2 regions of the Bacillus spongicola genome follow, and region 2 is predicted to be linked to the other one. Evidence: predicted binding sites of a transcription regulator. Region 2 holds the regulator's gene; the other holds the start of a gene.
What was found. Region 2 encodes CtsR, which represses protease genes until heat stress. Its sites were predicted from a motif close to ATGGTCAATAAAGGTCAAACA; they were not measured.
Positions count from the first base shown of each region.

Region 1 (5,249 bases), on a different contig from region 2:
CAAGCAGGTGAAACCCTTGATTTTACCGCAAGTGATCATGTGAAAGCGATTTATCATCACATGAACTCTCAGTTTATTGATATAATATTAGTGAATAATGAAGAGGTTCCGTTAGAAGTTCAGATGAAATACAAGGAAGAGCTCGCTAAACCAGTCGTGTATGATATAGATCGCTTGAAAGAATTAGGTCTAGACGTGCTATATAAGAATATCCTTTCATATGAAGGAGAGTATATTCGACACAATACAGATGAAGTAGCGAAGATTATCTACACATTATTAGAGGACGAGAAGCATAATTAAATAGTAGACTATCCTATAGGGTTACTATGTGCAACCGTTTGTACCAGGAGGTGAAGGGTATGTCGTTTGCATCTGAAACGAAGAAAGAATTAACGAATATAGAAATGAAACATTGTTGTGCAAAAGCCGAATTATCTGCATTAATTCGCATGAATGGCTCCCTTTCCTTTTCGAATCGTATGCTCATTGTTAATATTCAAACAGAAAATGCAGCGATTGCTAGACGGATTTACACATTGATTAAAAAGATTTATCAAGCTCCCGTTGAATTATTGGTACGGAAAAAAATGCGCTTAAAGAAAAACAATGTGTATATTGTCCGTTTAAATGAGGGTGCTAAACAAATTTTAGAAGATTTAATGATCTTAGCAGAAGGATTTACGTTTGTTTATAATATTTCGCCTGAACTTATAAAGAAAAAGTGCTGCAAACGAAGTTATTTACGAGGAGCATTTTTAGCTGGCGGCTCCGTGAACAATCCAGAAACATCTTCCTATCACTTAGAGATTTTTTCACTTTATGAAGAGCATAATCAAGCTCTATCAGATTTAATGAATATATTTGGTTTAAACAGTAAAACGTTAGAGCGGAAAAAAGGCTTCATTACTTATTTAAAAGAGGCAGAAAAAATCACGGAACTCTTAAATGTAATTGGCGCGCATAATGCGTTGATGCGATTTGAGGACGTTCGGATTGTTCGTGATATGCGTAATTCTGTCAACCGCCTAGTGAACTGCGAAACAGCCAATTTAAATAAAACAATTGGAGCGGCTCTACGACAAGTGGAAAATATTCGCTTTATTGAAGCAGTGGTCGGTCTAAATATTCTCCCAGATAAATTAAGAGAAATCGCTGAGCTCCGGGTGGCCTATCAAGATGTTACATTAAAAGAGTTAGGTGAGATGGTGTCAGGAGGAACGGTGAGTAAGTCGGGAGTAAACCACCGATTACGAAAGATTGATCAAATAGCGGATCGTCTTCGTGCAGGTGAATCTGTATCACAAAAAACATGAAAAATATAAAGGGGAGAAAAGTGACATGGTTGAGAAAAAAATAGAAGTTAAGCTAAAAACGGGCTTGCAAGCGAGACCAGCAGCTCTTTTTGTACAAGAAGCAAACCGTTTTTCATCTGAAGTTTTTTTAGAAAAAGACGGAAAAAAAGTTAACGCCAAGAGTATTATGGGGCTTATGAGCTTAGCGATTAGCTCCGGGGCGACCGTTTCACTGATTGCCGATGGAAATGACGAAAATGAAGCCATCAACGCGCTAAGTGAATTCGTAATAAAGGAAGTCTAATAAAACAAAAAAACAGCTCGTCGCGGCTGTTTTTTATTTTCATATTTTTCGACCTAGTCTTGCAGCCCCTAAAAGAATGATTTCGGGCATTGTTTCGGTGTTTTGCACTGTACTACTGGTACAATGAACGTTTCTGGGAATAAATAAATTCAATACCGCAACATAATGCAAAAAGGTCCTCTCAAAAAAATTCACCTCCGGAAGAATGGGAGATGAATTTTGAAAAAAGCTATTTTCGAATCAGTCTATAAACTTGGATACCGAAAAAATGAAAGACTCTTCATTAGGAAATTATCCGAAATACTCTTACTACTTGTGTTTTCTTAGTGCCAAGAGCTACAAAGCATTTGATCAGAGCGTTAAAAAAAGTACTTATTTCGATATATCGTGGCGTGTCATGATTTTATCAATTAAACCATACTCTAAAGCACGTTCTGCTGTCATAAAGTTATCGCGATCTGTGTCACGGCTGATGACCTCAAGATCTTGACCTGTACGTTCAGCAAGAATGCCATTTAATTTTTCACGTAAGAATAAAATGCGCTTTGCGGCAATTTCAATTTCTGTTGCTTGACCTTGGGCACCGCCAAGTGGTTGATGAATCATAACTTCACTATTCGGTAAAGCATAGCGATGTCCTTTTTCACCTGCAGCTAATAAGAAGGCTCCCATAGAGGCTGCCATACCGATACAAATTGTTTGCACTTTAGGCTTAATAAATTGCATCGTGTCATAAATCGCCATTCCGGCAGTGATACTACCACCTGGAGAGTTAATGTAGATAGAGATATCTTTCTCTGGGTTTTCAGCCTCTAAGAATAACAATTGTGAGACAATGGAGTTGGCTACATTATCGTCGATTGCGCTCCCAAGCATAATGATTCGGTCTTTTAACAGGCGTGAATAAATATCGTATGCACGCTCACCGCGATTTGTTTGTTCAATAACTGTAGGAATTAAGTTCATTCTTATTTCCTCCTTTTTAATATGAGCAGGCGTACCTGCTTGTAGTTTGCTTATGTAAATTAATGATACACTGATGGTCAATGAAGGTCAAACGTTTCGCCTTAACAATTTATTGTGCTTTGCTTTGAATAAAGGCTACAGTAACATTCTCCATCATACCCACTTCTTCCTCTTTTAAAACTAGGAAAAACTATTGCTTAATTGCTAGATGTCCATTATAATATGAAATCGTACCACTTATATTTGCGCCCTCGTAGTGTAATGGATCACACGTAAGATTCCGGTTCTTAAAATGGGGGTTCGATTCCCTCCGAGGGCATAACTGAAAACCTCTCCCTATTAAGGGGAGAGGTTTTTTTTTACGGCTTTGTATACATTGTTGCTATTCAAATTACGTATCGATGGAATCAGCCACTTTAGAATGGGTTTTGTTCAAAAATAGACGATGGGATGCACCGAAGTCAATTCTTTTGGTAAGATAAGAAAGTGTAAATTTGGGTCGTTAGTTAGATGCCTACCTCCATGAACCGCCGACTCATGATTGAAGGTTGGATCATCTTATGTCGTTCTTGTAGGTTTTCACCGCTTGTTAAATAGACAGAATTATGGGAAAATGGTGAAAAAGTGATAGGAGGCAAGTAGATGGAACTCAAGCAAATACAATCTCAAGTGCTAAAACTAAAAATGACTACAAGCTTGAGGCAGTCTATTGAATTGTTGTCAATGTCTACACTTGAGCTAGAAGACTTTCTTGAAGACCAAGTGTTGGAAAATCCCTTTCTTTCTGTAAAAAAAGAAGAGTCTGGCTCTAAATCGAAGGGTTTATCGTCAGATTGGACGGAGCTTACGGCTGCACCCGTTTCATTTTGCTTAGAAGAAGAGATTTTTTCACAATTACATTTGAAAGCGTTTTCTAAAGAAGAATTGAGAAATTTCCGTGTCTTAATTCAGTATATCAATGAAAATGGATTTTTTGAGATTACTGATTTCAATAATCTGCCTTTGTCCATGGAGCCAATCTCCTTTTATATTGAAGAAATTCAAAAATTAGAGCCGGCAGGAATTGGTGCGAGAAGTATTGAAGAATCTTTGCTTTTGCAGCTTTCTCGAAAGAATGGTTCATCCTTAGCAAAAAAAATTGTTGAACAAGGATTTTCGTTAGTTGTAGCAGAAAAGTGGCGTCCTTTAGCGAAGTTATTATCAGTATCAATCGTGGAAATCCAAACGGCAATAGATGAAATCGCTCAGCTGCACCTCTATCCTGTAAAAAAAGCTTCAGAGCAAGCCATCAACTATATTACGCCCGATTTATTGGTAAACCTAAAAGGGGATGAATTCGAAGTAATTATTAATGAAAGAAATGTACCCGTTATCTCTTTTCAAGATGCTAGTTTTCGAGAGTATCGTGCTGATCAAGATGAGCAGCTTCAGACGTTTTTAGATGATAGAAAGCGCCATTATGAATCGATTTCTCAAGGCCTTGCGCATCGCAATATGAGTCTATTAGCTATTGGATATCGTATCGTTCATCATCAACGTGCATTTTTAACGGATGGTCCTTCAGCACTCAATCCACTTTCACAAAAACAGATTGCAGAAGATATCGGCGTGCACGAATCAACCGTTAGCCGCTTAGTTAGAGGAAAGTACATTCAAACACCTTTTGGCACTTTTGAATTGAATTTCTTTTTTTCGACGAGAATAGGGGACGAACAATCCGACGTGTCCGTTCGAAAGGTGAAAGAGTTAGTGCAAACAATTGTGACCGAGGAAAATAAATTAAAACCGTTATCGGATGAAAAGATTTGCCAAACACTAAGCGAAAAGGGTATTCTCATTTCAAGAAGAACGGTAGCAAAATACCGAGACCAACTCGGGATTCCGTCGTCTACGAAAAGAAAACGATATACATAAAAGTTGTTTTCGCAAGGATTATTGTTGTTTCCATGTCAAAAACATAAATAAATGCGAAAAGAGCCTTGAATAAGGAGGCGAGAAGAATTGAAGGAAATTATTTTTTACACAAGAGAAAGCTGCCATTTATGTGAAGAGGCGAAACGGACTTTATTATTAGTCCAAGAAGAGATCCCATTTATCCTAATCGAGCGGGATATTGCAAGCCGTGAGGAATGGACAGAAAAATATGGGCTTATGATACCAGTCGTTGAATGTCAAGGGGAAATTGTGCAATTTGGATTTGTCGATTTTTATTCAATTAGTAAACGCTTACAAGCTAAATAGTGAGTTGAATATTAAAAACAACCCTGATACAATACTAATTAGAGGCAGGGATAAATTTTTTTAGCGTTACTGGGACACAATATGTCTTACTGGGACGTATGTTGACCATTAACCTTGAAGGAGCTTTTATATGAAATCGATGATTGATATTCAAAAGCAATTATTACCTGACCTGCTAGAGATTATGCAAAAAAGGTATCATATTCTTCAATCGATTCGATTTTTACAACCGGTCGGGAGAAGAAGCTTGAGTGGAGCCTTAGGGTTAACCGAGCGCGTTTTGAGAAGTGAGGTCGATTTTTTGAAAAATCAAGATCTCATTGCGATCAAAGCGGAGGGAATGAGCATTACTGAAGAGGGATTTACATTATTACTTGAACTTGAAGGTGTAATGCGAGAGATATCTGGAATTAATGTAATGGAGCAGAAAATCAAAAAGCAGT
Region 1 covers NZ_JAYKTS010000018.1:66,662-71,910, forward strand. The annotation lists gene mgfK (gluconeogenesis morphogenetic factor MgfK) at 1-303, shown strand, start outside; gene whiA (DNA-binding protein WhiA) at 363-1,316, shown strand; gene U8D43_RS13045 (HPr family phosphocarrier protein) at 1,342-1,599, shown strand; gene clpP (ATP-dependent Clp endopeptidase proteolytic subunit ClpP) at 1,972-2,565, opposite strand; tRNA gene U8D43_RS13055 (tRNA-Arg) at 2,813-2,884, shown strand; gene rpoN (RNA polymerase factor sigma-54) at 3,208-4,479, shown strand; gene U8D43_RS13065 (glutaredoxin family protein) at 4,567-4,806, shown strand; gene U8D43_RS13070 (sugar-binding transcriptional regulator) at 4,937-5,249, shown strand, end outside.
Region 1: the regulator CtsR is predicted to act here: its motif matches at 2,639-2,659, upstream of clpP (ATP-dependent Clp endopeptidase proteolytic subunit ClpP).

Region 2 (16,050 bases):
TGTAGGAATAAATATCCGAATACCGCTTCAAAAGCGGAACTGTGACGGTAGGTTTGTACATCTGTATTTTTTGGAATCGATCCGGATTTTGCATTTCTTCCTCTTCTCATCACAGCTAATTCTTCTTCTGTTAAAACATCTTCATCAAGAAGCGCTTTTAATATTGCTGCTTGCGCCTTGGCTGATACATATTTCGTTGCTTCTCGATGAAGTTGATTCGGTTTCACTCTTCCAGATTCTAGAAGAAAGCGGCGAACGTATAGTTCGTAGACCGCATCCCCCATATAGGCTAGAGCTAATGCATTTATTTGCTTGGCTTCTTTATATTTTTCCTCAAATAACATCATTAACCTCTTTTCCAGCGCGTTCCTTGAGGGGTGTCTTCTAGGATGATTTTTAGGTCTTTTAATTGATCACGAATAGAATCTGCTAATTGAAAATCTCGGTCTTTTCGGGCTTGAAGACGTTTTTCAATCATCACTTCAATGTCTTGATCTAGTAATACTTCTTCCTCTAGCTTCAGCCCTAGAAGGAGAAATAAATCCTCAAATTCTTTCATAAATGATTTTATCACTTTTTCAGATGTGTTTTTTCCTCTAAGATAGTAATTTGCCTGCTTTGAGAGTTCAAATAAAACGGAAATTGCATTTGCTGTATTAAAATCATCATCCATTGAATCCAGAAATTCTTGATGAAGATTCTCAATTTTTTCTAACCATTGATTCTCATCATCCGTTAAATTCGCGCTTATCGTATTCCGGTGTTTTAGGTTTTCATAGGATGTTCTTAAGCGTTCTAAACCTGCTTCTGTGCTTTCTAATAAGTCAATACTATAATTAATAGGGTGACGATAATGAACGGATAGCATAAAGAACCGCAAAACTTGTGGATCTTGCTCCTTTAAGATGTCATGAACCAGCACAAAGTTCCCGAGAGATTTGGACATTTTTTCATTATCAATATTAATATACCCATTATGCAACCAATATCGAGCAAATGGTTTTCCTGTCAGTGCTTCTGATTGAGCGATTTCGTTTTCATGATGCGGGAACGCTAAGTCTTGCCCACCAGCATGAATATCTATGGTATCACCTAAATATTTTTTCACCATGGCGGAGCATTCGATATGCCAACCTGGTCTACCTATTCCCCAAGGGCTTTGCCAATTGATTTCGCCCTCTTTCGCCGCTTTCCAAAGTACAAAATCTAGTGAGTCTTCTTTTTTCTCACCAATCTCAATACGTGCACCTACCCGAAGATCGTCAAGTGGCTGATGAGATAGTTTTCCATATTCATTAAACTTACGTGTCCGATAATAGACATCTCCTTCTGACTCATAGGCGAATCCTTTTTCAATTAACGCCGCTATGAATTCGATGATAATGTCCATATTCTCTGTTACACGAGGATGCAGGTCGGCCCGATTGCAACCGAGTGCTTCTGTATCTTCAAAATATGCATCAATAAACCTCTGTGAAATTACCGGAACTTCTTCTCCTAACTCATTCGCCGCACGAATCAGTTTATCATCTACATCGGTAAAGTTTGAAACAAACTCTACGTCATAGCCACGGTATTCTAAATAGCGGCGAACGGTATCAAAAACGATGACAGGCCGAGCATTCCCGATATGAATGTAGTTGTAGACAGTTGGTCCACAGACATACATCTTCACCTTACCTTCTTCTTGTGGAATAAAATCTTCTTTTAGTCTAGATAGCGTGTTATACACTTTTATGCCCATGTTTCAAACTCCTCTCTGATTGTTCAACTATACCTTTAAGTTGTGCAATTTCTCGTTCCATTTCTTCGCAACGATCAGAAATTGGATCTGGAAGATCGCTATGATTCAAATCTTGCATCACGCGAACACCATTTTTAATAACGACTTTCCCAGGAATCCCTACAACTGTTGAATTCGCCGGCACATTTTTTAGAACTACAGATCCGGCTCCAATTTTCGAATTTTCTTCAACCGTTATTGAACCAAGCACCTTCGCTCCGGCGGCAATTAACACATTACTCTTCACAGTTGGATGGCGTTTACCCTTTTCCTTACCAGTCCCACCAAGCGTCACTCCCTGATAAATAGTAACGTTATCACCAATCTCACACGTTTCCCCAACGACAACACCCATTCCATGATCAATGAAGAAACGATGACCTATTTTCGCTCCTGGATGAATTTCAATACCTGTAAAGAAGCGGCTAATTTGAGATGTTGCCCTCGCCAGAAAATAAAATTTTCTTTTATACAGGCCGTGAGCTATTCGATGTGACCAGACAGCATGTAATCCCGAATACGTAAGAATCACTTCGAAGTAATTACGTGCTGCGGGATCTTGTTCAAAAATAACATCAATATCCTCTTTAAATATTTTTAACATCTTCCTCCTCCTCTCCATGATCTACGTTCACCGTTTAACTCCATATAAAAAAGCGCCTCTGCAAAAGACAGAGACGCTTTACTAGCGCGGTTCCACTCTGTTTAGGGCAAAAATCTCCCTCAACTCATTCAGGATAACGGTTCAACCGCCTTTGCCTACTGTATTCAGCAAAGGACTCCAAGGTGCATTTCAACACTCAAAACACTAACCACTTCCAGCCTAGGTGGTTTTCTCTATCAGCATTCGAGTATTTACTTCTCCTCTTCAACATTTTCTACTTTATTGGATTATATATACTATATTACATTCTATGAAAAATGTTAATTTAAAATGCTTTGCAGACGATTATTCACCTTATCTTTACCTAATAATTGGATGACATACGGCAGATCTGGTCCATGAGTTTGTCCTGTAATAGCCACTCGAAGCGGCATAAATAACTTCTTGCCTTTGTGTCCTGTATCTTTTTGGACCGCTTTCATGGCTGCTTTAATGTTCGGAGCTACAAATTCTTCAAGCTCACTAATTTTTTCTACAAATGTAGCAAGTACTTCAGGGACTTGTTCTTCTGCTAATACTTCACTTGCTTCTTCATCATACTGAACTGAATCTTGGAAGAACATTCCTGAGTATTCAACAATTTCTGCACCAAAACTCATTTTTTCGTGAAACAAGCCAATCAGTTCTTTTGCCCACGCTTTTGTTTCATCGGTTAGTGGTGTTTTTAGTCGGTTCGACTTCAACAAATGTGGAAGAGCTAAGTCAACTAACGCATCTAACTCAAGGTTTTTCAAATATTGATTATTCATCCAGGTTAGCTTTTGCTTATCGAAAACGGCAGGAGAGGTTGATAGACGGTCTGTATCGAAAATTTCTACGAACTGTTCTTTCGTAAAAATTTCTTCTTCTCCTTTTGGAGACCAACCTAAGAGGGCAATGAAATTAAAGAGCGCTTCCGGTAAATATCCAAGCTCCTCATATTGCTCAATAAACTGAATAATACTTTCATCACGTTTACTTAATTTCTTACGGCTTTCATTTACGATCAATGTCATATGTCCGAATTCTGGCATTTCCCAGCCTAATGCTTCGTAAATAACCATTTGTTTCGGTGTATTGGAGATATGATCTTCTCCACGTAAAACATGAGTAATGTTCATAAGATGATCATCCACAACTACAGCAAAGTTATAGGTAGGTGTTCCATCCTTCTTGACGATAACATAGTCACTCATTCCGTCTGATTCAAACGACACTTCGTCTTTCACCATATCTTTAAAAGTATATACTTTACGAGCCGGTATTTTTATTCGAATACTCGGTGTACGTCCTTCTTTCTCGAAACGCTCTTTGTCTTCTGCAGTAAGGTGACGACATTTGCCAGAGTAGCCAAGCATTTCACCTGAAGAGGCTTGGGCATCACGCTCTGCCTCCAACTCTTCCTCTGAGCAATAGCAATAATACGCTTGATCCGTTGTCAGTAGCTCATCGAAATGCTTTTTATAAATATCATTTCTCTCTGTTTGTCGGTACGGGCCATACTTTCCTCCCACATCCACACTCTCATCCCAATCAATTCCAAGCCATTTTAAATAGTGAAGCTGACTTTCTTCCCCACCTTCAATGTTTCGTTTTTTATCCGTATCTTCAATTCGAATAATAAATTTCCCACCATGATGGCGTGCAAATAAATAGTTAAATAATGCTGTTCGTGCATTTCCAATATGTAAATGTCCTGTTGGACTAGGTGCATAACGCACGCGAACTTCTTTTGACATCACTCTTCCTCCTCAATCTACGCTTACTATTGATACATTTTATCACCGTTAACGACTAGAAGAAAGTACCTTATAGGGTCTCTTTCAGTAAAATCGTCGCTTGAGCAGCAATCCCTTCGCCTCTTCCTGTAAAACCGAGTTTTTCTGTCGTTGTCGCTTTTACATTCACCTTATCTGCTGAGGATTCTAACAACTCGGCAATCCGGGACCGCATTTGTTCGATATGCGGAGCCATTTTCGGCTTTTGAGCAATGATTGTACAATCGATATTCCCTAATTCATACCCAGCTTGTTTTACTAGTTCCCACACAGAAGACATCAGGCTGGCCGAATCTGCTCCCTCAAAATCTGGATCAGTGTCCGGGAAGTGTTTTCCAATATCACCTGACCCGATTGCACCTAAAGCGGCGTCAGCCACTACATGCAAGAGAACATCTGCATCAGAATGACCTAGTAACCCTTTTTCATATGGAATATGGATACCCCCAATAATTAATGGACGGTTTTCAACGAGTTGATGAACGTCATAACCTTGACCAATTCGATACATGATTGATTTCTCCTTTCAAATCCTATTAATTTGAAGTTCTTTCACTCCGTTTTTGTAAGATTGCGTCCGCAAAATATAAATCCTCTGTTGTTGTTAATTTAATATTATCATAATCACTTTCTACGATAGCTACTCTTTGTCCCATCCGTTCCACAAGAGAGGCATCATCCGTCCCTAAAAACGAATGAGCTACTGCCTCGCGGTGGGCCTTCTCAAGAAGAGAAAAACGAAAAGCTTGTGGCGTCTGTATAGACCACAAGCTAGATCGATCAATTGTTTCGATGACGGTATGTTGATGGACCTTTTTAATGGTATCTTTGACAGGGACAGCTGCAATAGCTGCTCCTTCCTTCTCGGCTGCTATGACAAGTGCATGAATAACGTCCGTTGTAATAAACGGACGTGCGCCATCATGAACGAGAACCACCCCGTCATGGTTCAGAGCCTTAATACCATTAAAAACGCTATACTGCCTCTCTGATCCACCATACACTAATTGACGGACTTTCTGAAGATCGAATTGTTTCATCAATTCTTGAAAAATCTCTTCTTCATCAGGATGGATAACCAAGAATGTTCCATCGCACAGAGGATCTTGTTCAAACACTTTAAGAGTGTGAACAATAATTGGAGTTTGGTGAATCTCTAGTAGGAGCTTATTACGATTGGCTCCCATTCTTTTCCCTTTTCCTGCTGCCGGAATTACAACTTGATAAGTCATCTCTTATACTCCTTACCTTTTATAACGCTTTTTCTAGTAACTTAGGTTTCGCAAAAATCATCCGACCTGCAGATGTTTGCAATACTGATGTAACCAAAACATCAATGTGTTTGCCAATATAATTTTTACCTTCTTCTACAACAATCATCGTACCATCATCTAAATAGGCAATTCCTTGATTATGCTCTTTTCCATCTTTTATGACCTGAACCTTCATCTCTTCTCCAGGTAACACGACAGGCTTAACTGCGTTAGCCAAATCATTAATATTCAATACTTGAACACCTTGCAAATCACAAACTTTGTTTAAGTTAAAATCATTGGTTACCACAATACCTTGTGTGATTTTTGCTAATTTGACTAGTTTGCTATCCACTTCTTGAATATCTTCAAAATCCCCTTCATAAATTTGGACCTCTACAGGCAGCTCTTTCTGAATGCGATTTAAAATATCCAAGCCTCTGCGTCCACGGTTCCGCTTTAGTACATCGGATGAATCCGCGATATGTTGAAGCTCTTCTAGAACAAACTGAGGAATTACTACGATACCTTCTAAAAATCCCGTTTGGCAAATATCCGCAATTCTTCCATCTATGATCACGCTTGTATCTAAAATTTTTAGTGTGTTTGGGGGAACTTCTAGTTCTTCCTCTCCCGACTTTTTCTTTCCACCTTTACTTCCCAGTGAAAATAAACTAATTAGCTCTTCTCTCTTTTTAAAACCAACTTGAAAACCAATATAGCCAAGTAGTAGGGTAAGTAAAATTGGCACTACGGTATCAAAAAAAGGAAGTTGAAGTCTACTAATTGGTAATCCAAACAAAAACGCTAAAATAAGTCCTGAAATTAATCCAATACTACCAAACAATATTTCTACCGCTGGTGCTTTTACGAGAGAATCCTCAACCCATTTGACAAAATCGACTACATAATCGACCACCCAGAATGTAAAAAGATAAAAAATAATAGCTCCTAGCAAGGCTGTCATATAAGCACTCTTTAATAATGGAATGTCTCCAAGATTTACTAAATCTAACACTTCTGGTAGAAGAAAAATTCCTAGTGTTCCTCCTATAATAAGAAAACACACTTGAACGATTCTCTTTAACATTCCCTCACCTCCTCTTTCCTCATTATAATCATTTTCTCAAATTCATATAGTTTTAAACCCTATTTTTAATAATTGTCACAAAAAAGAAATTTTTTGTTATTTTAATATAATTAAAGACTAAGTATAAATACCAATACCTGTAAAAAATAGTACCATTTCTAAGTATTGGCTGTCAATTTCTGTACCTTTTCATTACAGTTGACGATCTGCGAAGGTTTGCTCTTTTATTAATTTTATTCCTTCTTTGATCTTACGCGCACGAACTTCCCCTATTCCTTCAACATCATCAAGCTGCAAGACCGTTGCTTTAACGACATTGGCTAAATGTTCGAATGTCGTTACTAAGTTTTCAATAATAACTAGAGGAAGTCGAGGTATTTTATTCAAAACACGGTAGCCTCTTGGACAGATAATATCCTCGAGTGGAATATACCCATGAAATCCTAATAACTTTAAAAGGACAGCGTCATCAAGGACCTCATTGTGAGCAAGTTGTTGAAATTTTTCAAGTTTTTCAAAGGGTTTTATCTGTTCTTCGGCAGCATAATCACGAATAATTAACATGGCTTCTTCTTCAATATCCGATAACAATTCATTCATTTGTAAACGAATGAGTCTTCCTTCCGTTCCTAACTCATTTAAATAGGACAAAAGTTCATTTTTAATTCGAAGAACCATTTCAAACCGATGGAGAACTTGAAGCAGATCACTATAGGTTACGAGTTCTTCAAATTCAAGCACTGATAAATTGGAAATACTTTGATCTAACACCACTTTGTATTTCTCCAAGGTTTGAATCGCTTGATTGGCTTTTGTTAAAATAACAGAAATATCCTTTAAAGCATAACGGACATTTCCTTGATATAAGGTGATCACGTTTCTTCTTTGCGATATAGCAATAACAAGTGTCTTCGTCTCTTTCCCTACCCGCTCAGCTGTGCGATGACGCATGCCCGTTTCAGAAGAAGTAATTCTTGGATCAGGAGCTAATTGAGCATTAGCAAGCACAATTTTACTTCCTTTTTCATTTAAAATAATAGCCCCGTCCATCTTAGCTAGTTCATATAAATAACTCGGAGAAAACTGCGAATTGATGTGAAATCCACCGTCCACGAGCCCTTTCACCTTTTCATTATAGCCAAGCACAATGAGACCACCTGTATTTGCTCTCAATACATTATCAATTCCTTCACGAATTGGCGTGCCTGGTGCGATAAATCTCAAAATATCGGACATTGATTTATCTTCCATCTTTCTCCCCTCCATGCACTATTCCCCTCCTAACACAGCTTGTAGCGCTTCTCCTACATGCGCGACCCCAAGCACTTCAATACCACTTGGCTGTTTCCACCCGCCCATGTTGTTGGCTGGAATAATAACCCTTTTAAAGCCCAGCTTGGCCGCTTCTTGGACTCTTTGCTCAATTCTTGAAACCCTGCGAACCTCGCCTGTTAGTCCTACTTCTCCAATAATACAGTCTGTCGCTCGCGTTGCCTGATCTCGAAAGGAAGAGGCAATAGAAATAATTGTTGCCAAATCAATGGCGGGTTCATCAAGTTTGACTCCACCAGCCACCTTTAAGTAAGCATCTTGATTTTGGAGAAGCAGCCCTACTCGCTTTTCCAAAACGGCCATAAGTAATGAGACCCGATTATGGTCCATTCCAGTCGCCATTCTCCTAGGGTTACCAAAGCTCGAAGGAGAAATTAAAGCTTGAATTTCCACTAACACTGGTCTTGTCCCCTCCATCGAAGCTACGACTGTTGAGCCAGAAGCCCCTTGAGAGCGTTCTTCTAAAAAAATTTCAGATGGATTTGCTACCTCTTCAAGTCCTGCTTCTTTCATTTCAAAGATACCCATTTCATTCGTAGAACCAAACCTATTTTTTACTGCCCTTAAGATGCGATAGGAATGATGTCGTTCTCCTTCAAAATATAGAACGGTATCCACCATATGTTCGAGCATTCTCGGACCTGCAATCGCTCCTTCTTTAGTAACATGCCCTACAATAAAGATCGCAATCCCTTTCGTTTTGGCTATTCGCATGAGCTCTGCTGTACATTCTCGCACCTGTGAAACACTTCCTGGAGCGGACGTTACTTCTGGATGAAAAATCGTCTGAATAGAGTCAATGACGATAATATCAGGAGTCATCGTTTCTATAGTAGCTGAGATAAGCTCAAGACTCGTCTCGGCATAAACGAATAGGTTTTCTGAGGTTACGTCTAATCGATCCGCCCTTAGTTTTGTTTGCTTCACTGATTCTTCACCAGAAATATACAACACTTTTTGCTGTAATACAGCTAGCTGTGATGATACTTGTAACAGCAAGGTAGACTTCCCAATCCCTGGATCTCCACCTATTAAGACAAGTGATCCTGGAACGACCCCCCCACCTAATACACGATTCAACTCTTTAATATTGGTAGAAATTCTAGGTTCTTGAACGGTCTCAATCGATGTAATCGCGGTTGCTTTATTGGTAGCCGATGGAGCGGAGTGTACAAAGGCACCACGGGGCCTTTTGCCTGTAACCTCTACCTCTTCTACCATCGTATTCCACTCATTACACCCAGGGCATCTACCCATCCACTTCGCAGATTCATATCCACATGAGGAACACATAAATTTTGTTTTTTTCTTTGCCATATCTCTTTTTTCCTTTCTCTTCAAACCACTTTCAAATATGAACAGACTAATCCTTCTTACTACTATTTCAGCTGATCTTTCTTTTTCCAAGACTCTTTTCGTATACATTGTGGCTATTTCATCTGTTTGTAGATGGAATCTCCCATTGCACTATTGCTTTCTTTCAAAATAGACGAAATGATGCCCGAAACAAAGCGATATCACCGTTTATAGACTGGTTCGAAAAGCAATAATCTTTGCGAAAACAGCCTTTTCAATAAAGCAAGCAGTCACAATAATATCTCTTGATAAGAAAAGAGAACAACGCCTAGTTCTAGATACAAAACTATAATTAACTTTATTCATTATGAAGTTTTTTTGTAAATATTGGTGCTTCAAACTAAATCGTCAAGGATATCCTCTGTATTGCAAACGCTCTTCTCGTATACACTGTTGCTATTTCAACTAATTTTGGATTCAGTCCTACATTTTGTCGTTAATATTCTTCAAAAACAGATGAAAAGATGGCCCGAATTCTATCTTGTATGTGGTTAATATCTTATTACAGAAAGCACCCTTTGTTATGAATATATCCTTATGAAAAAAGAGGTACACGATCCTGCTTTTCCGTGTACCTCCAAACTTCAATCTATCTGCACTTTTCGTTTTCATTGTTTAATTTTGCACTTGACCAAAACAGTAATATCCTTCTTTCTTTTTCACCAACGAATTTTATTAGGGCTCCTTTCGTTAGGTGAAAAGTAAGAATGTTTTTTCAAGAATTAATTTCTTTGCGAATACAACCCTCTATAATGATGCTGATTCTGAGGGTTCTTTGATTTTCACAACAAACTCTTTGTCTTCCACGTCAATAACGATATCTTGACCTGTCAGCAATTTCCCTTTTAAAAGTTCTTCTGATAATCGGTCTTCAACATGTTTTTGAATTGCTCTACGTAGCGGACGAGCACCATATTCAGGATCATAGCCTTCTTCAGCAATTTTCTCTTTTGCTGTATCTGTCAAAGAGAGTGAGATATGTTGTTCCTTTAATCGTTTGGTTAACTGGTCAGACATTAGCGTAACAATCTCTTTTAAGTGCTCTTTTTCTAATGAATGGAACACAATCAGTTCATCAATTCGATTTAAAAACTCTGGACGGAATGCACGCTTCAGTTCTTCTAGTACTTTTGATTTCATGTCTTTATAATCTTGAGTAGCATCTTGAACATTAAAACCAACATATTTGTTTTGTTTTAATGCCGAAGCCCCTACGTTAGAAGTTAGGATAAGGACAGTGTTTCGGAAATCAACAGTTCTTCCTTTTGAATCCGTTAACCGACCGTCCTCTAGCACTTGTAAAAGAATGTTAAAAACATCAGGATGTGCTTTTTCAATCTCATCTAACAAGACGACTGAGTAAGGTTTTCGACGAACCTTTTCAGTCAGTTGACCACCCTCTTCATAACCGACATACCCAGGAGGAGATCCGACAAGTCGTGAAGTTGAATGCTTTTCCATATACTCCGACATGTCAATTCGGATAATGGCTTCTTCATCACCAAACATGGATTCGGCTAACGCTCGAGCTAATTCTGTTTTCCCTACTCCTGTGGGCCCTAAGAAAACAAATGATCCAATCGGACGTTTCGGGTCTTTCAACCCTGCACGGGCTCTTCTCACCGCTTTTGATACTGCAACAACCGCTTCATTTTGACCGATTACTCTAGAGTGTAAGATTTCTTCTAGATTAAGGAGTTTATCAGTTTCTGTTTGAGCTAGCTTAGAAACAGGAACTCCGGTCCAACTCGATACGACTGTTGCAATATCTTCTACAGTCACTTCTGTATTTTCTTGACCTTGTTTTTCTTTCCAGGTTTTCTTTGTTTCTTCTAAATCTTCGCGTAACCGCTGTTCTGTATCACGTAAACTTGCGGCTTTCTCAAATTCTTGACTCTGTACAGATGCGTCTTTTTCATTGCGAATCTCATCTAATTTCGTCTCTAGCTCTTTTAAGTTTGGTGGTGTTGTATACGAGCGTAAACGAACTTTCGAACCTGCCTCGTCAATCAAATCAATTGCTTTATCCGGTAAGAACCGGTCGGGAATGTAGCGATCAGATAGCTTAACCGCCGCGTCGATAGCTTCATCAGTTATCGAAACACGGTGATGAGCTTCATAACGATCACGAAGACCTTTTAGAATTTGCACGGATTCATCAGCTGTAGGCTCATCGACTTGAATTGGCTGAAAACGTCTTTCGAGCGCAGCATCTTTTTCAATGTACTTCCGATATTCATCTAGCGTAGTCGCCCCAATACACTGAAGCTCTCCTCTTGCAAGAGAAGGTTTTAAAATATTCGAAGCATCGATTGCCCCTTCTGCTCCCCCTGCACCAATTAATGTATGCAACTCGTCGATGAACAAGATGATATTATTGGCTTGTCGAATTTCATCCATTACTTTTTTCAAGCGATCTTCAAACTCTCCTCGATACTTTGTCCCCGCAACTACGGTTCCCATATCTAGAGTCATCACCCGTTTGTCTCGCAATATCTCAGGGACTTCATTATTGATGATTTGTTGAGCAAGGCCTTCAGCAATGGCTGTTTTTCCGACACCAGGCTCTCCGATTAAGACTGGATTATTCTTCGTTCGACGGCTCAAAACCTCAATTACACGCTGTATTTCTTTACTTCTACCGATAACAGGGTCTAGGCTACCTTCTCGTGCAACAGCTGTTAAATCCCTCGCCAAGCTGTCTAAGGTTGGTGTATTCGCATTCCCCCCACCAACTTGGTGGCCACCACTTGACTCATTGCTTCCGAGTAACTGAAGGACTTGTTGTCTTGCTTTATTGAGACTCACGCCAAGATTGTTAAGAACCCTTGCTGCAACACCCTCACCTTCCCGAATTAAGCCCAATAAAATATGTTCCGTTCCAACATAGGAGTGACCGAGCTTTCTCGCCTCGTCCATTGATAATTCAATAACCTTCTTCGCCCGAGGAGTATAGTGGATGTTTTGGCTTGATTCTTTCCCCTTACCAATTAAATTTTCCACTTCTTTTTGAATTTTTTCTGAGCTAAGTCCTAATCCGTATAGGGCTTTTGCTGCAATACCTTCTCCCTCTCTGACTAAACCTAATAAGATATGTTCTGTTCCGATATTAGTGTGAGAAAGTCGAATCGCTTCTTCTTGCGCTAGAGCGAGAACTTTCTGTGCTCTTTCTGTAAATCGACCAAACATCATTTAGATCATCCTCCTAACAATTTTCTTCTAACTCTAATCGCTCACGAATTAACGTGGCACGTCTTATATCTCGTTCTTCCATTTGTAAAGGTCCACCTGCATATTGTTGCAGAAAACCTGGCTGTGTTAGTATCATAAGCTCATTCAAGATATTTCTTGAAATGTTCGAGATGTAACCTAAGTCAATACCAAGACGGACATCAGATAGACATTGAGCTGCTTCCTTTGTATGGATAATACGGCTGTTTGCTAAAATGCCATAGGAACGATAAACCCTGTCTACTAATTGTATGTTTGAAGTTTTGACTAATGCTTCGCGAGCAGATTGCTCTTGGGCGATTATTTGCTTTACTACGCTGTTAAGATCATCCACAATCTCTTCTTCTGACTTGCCCAGGGTCATTTGGTTTGAAATTTGAAAGATATTACCTAATGCTTCGCTACCTTCACCATAAATTCCTCTGACAACCAGACCTAATTGGTTGATTGCAGGAACTAAACGATTCATTTGTTGTGTAAGGTAGAGTCCTGGAAGATGCATCATCACCGAAGCTCGTAGTCCTGTTCCCACATTTGTCGGACAGCTAGTTAAATACCCCATTTGTTCATCATATGCAAAGTCTAATTTTTTCTCTATCCAATCATCTATTTCATTTGCTTTTTGTAATGCTTCCGTTAACTGTAGACCGGGAAATAAACATTGAATACGAAGATGGTCTTCTTCGTTGATCATAAGACTGATGTCTTCTTCTTCAGATAGTAGAACCGCTCCATAACGAGAATTATCCGAGAGTTGAGGGCTAATTAGATGTTTCTCGACTAATACCCTTTTTTGCAATGCTTGAAGCTCATTCATCTTAAACAATTCAAAAACTTGCTTCTCTGACTGGTTATTGGCATTTAACTCTTCTACTATGTCGACAATAGCCTTTGCGTCTTCAGAACTATATACAGAAGGAAAACGATAGGCTGTAACATTCCGAGCCAGTCTCATTCTCGTACTTAAGACAATATCTGAGGCAGGTCCTTCTGCACTCATCCATGAACTAACGGCTTTACTCATAAATTTCTCTAACGACATTATGAGTCCCCCCTCTCATGGAAAATAGTGCTTTCTAATGAACGAATTTCATCTCGTAGCTCAGCTGCTTTTTCAAACTCTTCATTGGATACTAGCTCCTGAAGAGTTTGACGAAGGGAGCTTACTTTTCGTTTTAGGTGAATAGTACCTCCCTGTCGAGCCGGTACCTTTCCTTTATGAGTGAGGTTTCCACTATGCAACCTTTTCAAAATTGGTTGCAATTTATCACTAAATGTTTCGTAACAATGATGACATCCGAATTTACCGATATTCACAAATTGCTCATAGGTCATAGAACAATTTTCACATTGAATATTCTGATGAGAAGCTGACGGATTTTGCTGAGGAAATGCGCTCATATTTAATAATCCTGCGATTAAATTATTTACAGAGAACATATCTCCACCAGTTGATAGCAATGATTCATGCTTCTCTTGAGCACATTTTTGGCATAAATGAATTTCATTCTTTTCCCCATTTACGACCTTTGTAAAATGAAGAGTTGAAGGTCTTTCTCCACACTCCTGACAAATCACATTCTCTCCTCGCTTTCCTGTTATTTATATTTTAGTGTTGTTAGCATACTTTTTAACATTCGAGCCCTTAATTCATCTCGAATTGGCAATTCAATATATATGACCGATCGATCCATGACACTCAACATGATCTTCGCTTCACGCTCAGAGATGACTCTTTCCTCAATTAAACGGTAGATGACATTTTGTGAACTTGCTTGAGAAACCGTTTCACCGAGTATAGCAAGGACTTGCTCGATAAGATGTGCTTTATCATGAGATTGCACCTTCGCAATTCGGATAAAGCCCCCTCCTCCACGCTTACTCTCTACTAAATATCCCCGCTCAATCGTAAAACGTGTGTTAATCACATAATTGATTTGGGAGGGGACACATTGAAAGCGATCCGCCACTTCACTTCGTTTTATTTCTACAATTTCAGAATCACTTTTTTTCAATACTTGCTTTAAATACTGTTCGATAATATCGGAAATATTTCTCAACAAACCTCCTCCTTTTCTGACTTTGACTATATTTGACTTTAATTATACTACATATTGCTTTTCCATTTCAAATAGTTCACTTGATAACGTTTTTAAGCACGACTCTTATGTCAATGATTGATAATACAAGAAGGGATTCTGAAGAAAATTGTATATAGCTCTAACACATCTACTAATTGACACGAAAATATAACCCAAAGTATGTATATATCAAAGAAGTTAATCTCACAGCACCGGTCTATAAACGTTAATATAGCTTTGTTTCGGGCATCATTTCGTCTATTTTTAATGAAAATCAACAGTGAAATGGGTGATTTAATCAAAAATCAGATGAAATAGCCACAATGTATACGAAAAGAGCCGTAAGTATTCACAGTTTATATTTTTAACGCTCACTATAGTTTTTAAACCTTTCCTGACTGATTAAGTGACTGAGCTTAATGAAATCTTTTCCCAGCAACACTAAGATATACTAGAATCATGATTGTCATGCTATGGATTATTTGAAATAATAGAATGATACTTCCAAACATCTTCTATTTCTCTTTAGAATAATTACTAATCTCACATTCCGGACATCGATAATTTAGTGGAAAAATTTATTTTCTACTTAGCCATTCATTCACAAAATATAACGAATCGAAACACATAATGTCTTGAAGTAGCCTTATGTTCTCATGAAAAGTTGATTCAATCATCAATCGTGATTCAAATGGATTATGAATAGTCCTAACAAAGATTAAAACCATAGATAACGAGGTGTTCACATGGATACAGATAAAGAACAACAAATTATGGACGAATTACAGATTATTAAGCACACGTTACAAGAGTTGAAGGATGAAACAAACAATGATAAACCTCCTCATATCCTACTAGACATTGTCAGATCTTTATTGATAGGTCTTTTTCTTGTTGGACCAGCAGCTGTTGGTATTATTGGACTAATTTTGGTTATTGGAAGCTGGCTATCTTAACCTAAATACAGCATTTCAAAATAGTGTTAGTTTCATTGAACCCTGTGTTTAAAGGTATTTTATAGAGGGAACTCAGCGGTTCTTCTTTAAGAATCATAAAAACAGCCATTCAGAAATCCCCTGAAAATTAAAAAGAAGCTCTTCACCTACATCATTTATGTGAAGAGCTTCTTTTTTCTGTCTATAAAGTCATTTAAACATTTGCTTCGTTAAACTACCACTTTCTTAGATTCACCTACAAGAATGATACTTTTCATTTAATGTTCGCCCAAAATATACATATCGGTTTCAGAAGAGGAAATGTAAGGTACTCTTTTCTCTTAGTACTCCCTCTAAAAGAATGCACTATTTTGGATGTTCTTATAACTCACATTTCGCAGGTCAGATCTAGACTTAGCCAATTTTTTAGATTAAGTTTTTAAAAACGTTTAATTCTTCTATTCAGCCGACAAATTTTCCTTTTTTTCTTCAATTGTCGGCTGTATTCGACATGTCCAGAACGGTCTGGCTGAATTTCACGTTAGTTCTTTACTGATTCTTCCTGTTT
Region 2 covers NZ_JAYKTS010000026.1:85-16,134, reverse strand. The annotation lists gene U8D43_RS15740 (Mini-ribonuclease 3) at 1-344, opposite strand, end outside; gene cysS (cysteine--tRNA ligase) at 347-1,744, opposite strand; gene cysE (serine O-acetyltransferase) at 1,725-2,387, opposite strand; T-box leader at 2,454-2,664, opposite strand; gene gltX (glutamate--tRNA ligase) at 2,708-4,165, opposite strand; gene ispF (2-C-methyl-D-erythritol 2,4-cyclodiphosphate synthase) at 4,236-4,715, opposite strand; gene ispD (2-C-methyl-D-erythritol 4-phosphate cytidylyltransferase) at 4,741-5,436, opposite strand; gene U8D43_RS15710 (PIN/TRAM domain-containing protein) at 5,456-6,547, opposite strand; gene disA (DNA integrity scanning diadenylate cyclase DisA) at 6,740-7,813, opposite strand; gene radA (DNA repair protein RadA) at 7,817-9,196, opposite strand; gene clpC (ATP-dependent protease ATP-binding subunit ClpC) at 9,983-12,427, opposite strand; gene mcsB (protein-arginine kinase McsB) at 12,441-13,508, opposite strand; gene mcsA (protein-arginine kinase activator protein McsA) at 13,508-14,044, opposite strand; gene U8D43_RS15680 (CtsR family transcriptional regulator) at 14,065-14,526, opposite strand; gene U8D43_RS15675 (hypothetical protein) at 15,294-15,503, shown strand.